Regions from separate parts of the Clostridium swellfunianum genome, predicted to be linked through region 1. Evidence: riboswitches for the same ligand, from Rfam matches in the RefSeq annotation. Region 1 holds a riboswitch; the other holds the start of a gene.

Evidence for each region. Region 1 has a riboswitch for FMN ahead of NBE98_RS15660 (ECF transporter S component). Riboswitches for the same ligand answer to the same signal wherever they lie in the genome.
Region 2: another riboswitch for FMN. It lies ahead of ribD (bifunctional diaminohydroxyphosphoribosylaminopyrimidine deaminase/5-amino-6-(5-phosphoribosylamino)uracil reductase RibD); the one in region 1 lies ahead of NBE98_RS15660 (ECF transporter S component).

What each region holds. Positions count from the first base shown of each region.
Region 1 is NZ_JAMOFV010000006.1:3,326,503-3,328,704, forward strand. Features, by position in the region: gene NBE98_RS15655 (Tex family protein) at 1-700, shown strand, start outside; FMN riboswitch at 769-897, shown strand; gene NBE98_RS15660 (ECF transporter S component) at 1,056-1,688, shown strand; gene rimI (ribosomal protein S18-alanine N-acetyltransferase) at 1,766-2,202, opposite strand, start outside.
Region 2 is NZ_JAMOFV010000006.1:3,759,391-3,761,592, forward strand. Features, by position in the region: gene NBE98_RS17750 (P-II family nitrogen regulator) at 1-517, shown strand, start outside; FMN riboswitch at 582-695, shown strand; gene ribD (bifunctional diaminohydroxyphosphoribosylaminopyrimidine deaminase/5-amino-6-(5-phosphoribosylamino)uracil reductase RibD) at 831-1,931, shown strand; gene NBE98_RS17760 (riboflavin synthase) at 1,938-2,202, shown strand, end outside.

The sequences.
Region 1 (2,202 bases):
GGCAACACCGTCACTCTTATCTTATATATCAGGTATTAATGCGACAATAGCTTCAAATATTGTTGCCTATAGAGAAGAAAATGGAAAGTTTAAAAGCAGAAAAGACCTTTTAAAGGTTAAGAGACTTGGAGAAAAAGCTTTTGTTCAGTGTGCAGGCTTTTTGAGAGTTATGGAAAGCAATGAACCCCTGGATAATACTGCAGTACATCCAGAATCTTATAATGCGGCTAAAGAACTTTTAAATATCCTTGGTTATACTAAGGAGGATTTAAAGATAGGAAAACTTCAAGATATAGATGGCAGAGTCAATGTGGAAGGCATTGATAATTTAGCTGCTAAGCTAGGTATTGGAGTACCTACTCTTAGAGATATCATAAAAGAAATTAAAAAACCAGGGAGAGACCCAAGAGAAGAGCTGCCAACTCCTATATTTAAAACAGGAATTATGGAACTGTCTCAGCTTAAGCCTGGCATGTATTTAATGGGAACAGTAAGAAATGTAGCTGACTTTGGAGCCTTTGTAGACATTGGAGTTCATCAGGATGGTCTTGTACACAAGAGCCAGCTTGCTGACAGGTTTGTAAAGCATCCACTTGATGTTGTTAAGGTTGGAGACATAGTTCAAGTTAGAGTATTAGAAGTGGATGAGAAGAGAAAAAGAATATCTTTAAGCATGAAAAAAGAAGTGGTAGCACAATAATATTTTTAAAAAATACTTGTCAAGGTTTTTAAAAAGTTATATAATAAAGATGTAAAAAATTTAACAATGATAATCTTCAGGGCAGGGTGACTAAGAAATTAGGATTCCCGACCGGCGGTAAAGTCCGCGAGCTAAATTTTAGCAGATTCGGTGTAACTCCGAAACCGACAGTAAAGTCTGGATGGAAGAAGATGACTAGGTATAGTCTGTTTGCCCTGACAATTTTTTGTCGGGGCTTTTTATCTTGTAATTATACTTCATGCTGTACCTAAATTACCCTGAAAGATATCATTTCCATTGCTGAATTAATTTTAAGATTCAGCACAAGCTATAATCAAATGGAGGGGTATCTATTATGAAAAACCAAAATCTAAACAAGCTCGTAAAAATCTCACTACTAGGAGCTATGGCGTTTATTTTAATGTTCTTTGAATTAAGACTGCCGTTGTTTCCGGACTTTTTGAAAATCGATATTAGCGATGTGCCTGCATTACTTGGAGCCTTTGCACTTGGTCCAGTATCAGGAGTTGTGATTGAATTTTTGAAGAACTTACTACACGGATTTATAAAAGGTTCAAGTACAATGTGGGTAGGAGAACTTGCGAACTTTATAGTGGGTTCAGCTTATGTGTTCACAGCTGGAGCAATATATAAGAGAAATAAATCTAAGAAAACAGCTATACAAGGAATGGTTATTGGGATACTAGCTATGGTTATTGTAGCATCAATAGTTAATTACTTTGTATTAATACCATTTTATGCTACTCTTTATCATATGGATATTAAAGGAATTGTTGCAATGGCTGCGAAGGCTAATGCTAGGATAACTAGCTTATGGGCATATGTTTTGTGGGCGGTAATACCATTTAATGCCATAAAGGGAGTGGTAATAGCTGCAATAACTGCTCCTGCATATAAGAAAGTATCTCCTATATTCCATAGAGAAGCGTTAGTAGATACTAAGAAAGAAAAGTTAAATCAAATATAATGAAAAATGAAACCTTCTTAAATTCTTATGTTTATAAGAATTTAAGAAGGTTTATCTTTTAAGTGAGTATTATTGAATTATACTTTGTGTTTCCACATTATAACTGCGTCTTCTTTTGTATCCGCATAGTAACCTTTCCTAATACCTGCTTCTATAAAGCCATGTTTCTTATAGAGGTTTTGAGCAACTGTATTAGATTTTCTTACTTCTAAGGTCATGGAAGCTATGCTTTCTAATTTACAAAGCTCTATTAAAGCTTCCACAATCATATCTCCAGCACCTAGGCCTCTGTATTCAGGATGAACGGCAATATTGGTTATGTGCCCCTCACCAAGGATATTCCACACACCTCCAAAACCTATTACCAATCCATCCTTAATTGCAATTACATATCGAGCAAGTTCATTTTCAAGTTCTTTTTCAATAGATTCTCTTGTCCAAGGAGTTTTAAAGCTTAAGGTGCTTATATAAAGCACTTGATTTACATGGGTTTCATTAAAAGGGACTATTTCTA
Region 2 (2,202 bases), 430 kb from region 1:
TCTGGAATTTTTAGATATAGCAGAGACTAGAAAAGAAGTTGTTCTAATGGCAGCAGAAGCAGATACATCTCATGCTGTCCTGGAGGAGCTTAATAAGAAGTATAAATTTAATAAACCGCATCACGGCATTGCTTTTACTACTTCTATTATGAGTATATTGGGAACTAAAAGATGCTCGTGCAAAGATGACAAAGAAAGCAGAGGTGGAGAAAGTAAAATGTATAATCTTGTTATGGCAATTGTAGATAGAGGCAGGGCTCAAGCTGTAATTGATGCTGCAACTAAGGCAGGTTCTAGAGGAGGAACTATAATCAACGGAAGAGGCTCTGGAGTCCATGAAACCAGCAAGCTATTTTCTATGGAAATAGAACCTGAAAAAGAGATTGTGCTGATAATATGTGAAAAGCAAATGACTGAAGCAATCTCTACTTCTATTAATGACCAGCTAAAAATGAACGAGCCAGGTAATGGAATCATTTTTGTTCAAGATATAAATAAAACCTATGGATTATACTAATGATAATTTAAACGCTTATTGACAGGACATTTTTATCGTGATAGTATGAACATGTAAAAATTGAATAAATCTTCAGGGCAGGGTGTAATTCCCTACCGGCGGTATAGCCCGCGAGCCGTAAGGCAGATTCGGTGAGACTCCGAGGCCGACAGTAAAGTCTGGATGGAAGAAGATGTGTAGTATATTCTTGATACATAAGTGTATGGTTTTTTAGCCATATTATTTATAATCAGGATATTTTGCGGATTTTAACGCCCTGGGAAATATTTCTCAGGGTTTTTTGTTTCATGTAGAAATTGATTGGAGTGATAGTATGGATATAAAGTACATGCAAAGAGCTCTTGAATTAGCTAAAAAAGGAGCAGGTTATACAAATCCTAACCCTCTAGTAGGTGCTGTCATAGTTAAAAACGGCAGGATAATTGGTGAAGGCTATCATAAGGTTTATGGAAGCCATCATGCTGAGGTAAATGCCTTTTTAAATGCTGCGGAGGATGTTAGAGATGCAACTATGTATGTAACTCTTGAGCCCTGCTCTCATTATGGCAAGACTCCACCCTGCGCAAAGGTAATTGTGGAAAAAGGAATAAAAAAGGTAGTTGTAGGCTTGAAGGATCCTAATCCCTTGGTAGCCGGACAAGGAATCAAGATTCTTGAAGATGCAGGAATAGAAGTAGTTACTGGAGTTCTTGAGGAAGAAGGAAGAAAGCTGAATGAAATTTTTCTAAAATACATAACAACAAAGCTTCCCTTCTGCATAATGAAAACTGCCATGACACTTGACGGCAAGATTGCTACTTATACAAATGCTTCAAAGTGGATTACAGGAGAGCTTTCCAGAAGGTATGTTCATGAACTAAGACATAGGGTGGCAGGAATAATGGTAGGCATAGGCACAGTGCTTATAGATGATCCATCACTAACAACCAGATTAGAGAATGAAGGTGGAAGTGATCCTATAAGAATAATTGTAGACAGCAGCGCAAGAATACCCCTTGAAGCAAAAGTATTAAACCTTAAATCTGAGAAAAAAACTATTATAGCCGTTACTGAAAAAGCTGATAATGACAAACTGAAAGCTCTTGAGGAAAAGGGAGCAGAGGTTATAAAGACACCTCTAAAAAACGGCAGGGTAGACTTAGCATTTTTAATGAAAGAACTTGGTCAAAGAAAAATTGACAGCATCCTTTTGGAAGGAGGCAGCGATTTAAATTATTCCGCTCTTGAAGAAGGGATTGTGGACAAGATAAATGCTTTTATAGCTCCCAAAATAATTGGTGGAAATACAGCTAAGACACCAGTAGGCGGTCAGGGCAAAGCAAGCATGCAAGAGGCAATAAACCTTAAGCATATAGATATTCTTCGGTTTGGAGAGGACATAATGGTAGAAGGATATATAGAGAAGGAGAGCTGATTTTTAATGTTTACAGGATTAGTAGAGGAAATAGGCAGAGTTGAGTCTGTTATCAAAGCTGCAAAATCAGCCAGGATAAATATAAAAGCTAAAAGGGTTTTGGAGGGTGTAAAGCTTGGAGATAGCATCTGCACTAACGGCGTGTGTCTAACAGTTACCTCCTTTGACACCGGCAGATTTAGCGTAGATGTAATGGCAGAGACCATGAGGCTAAGCAATTTACAGGGACTTTCACCTGGCGATGAGGTTAATCTTGAAAGAGCCTTAAGAG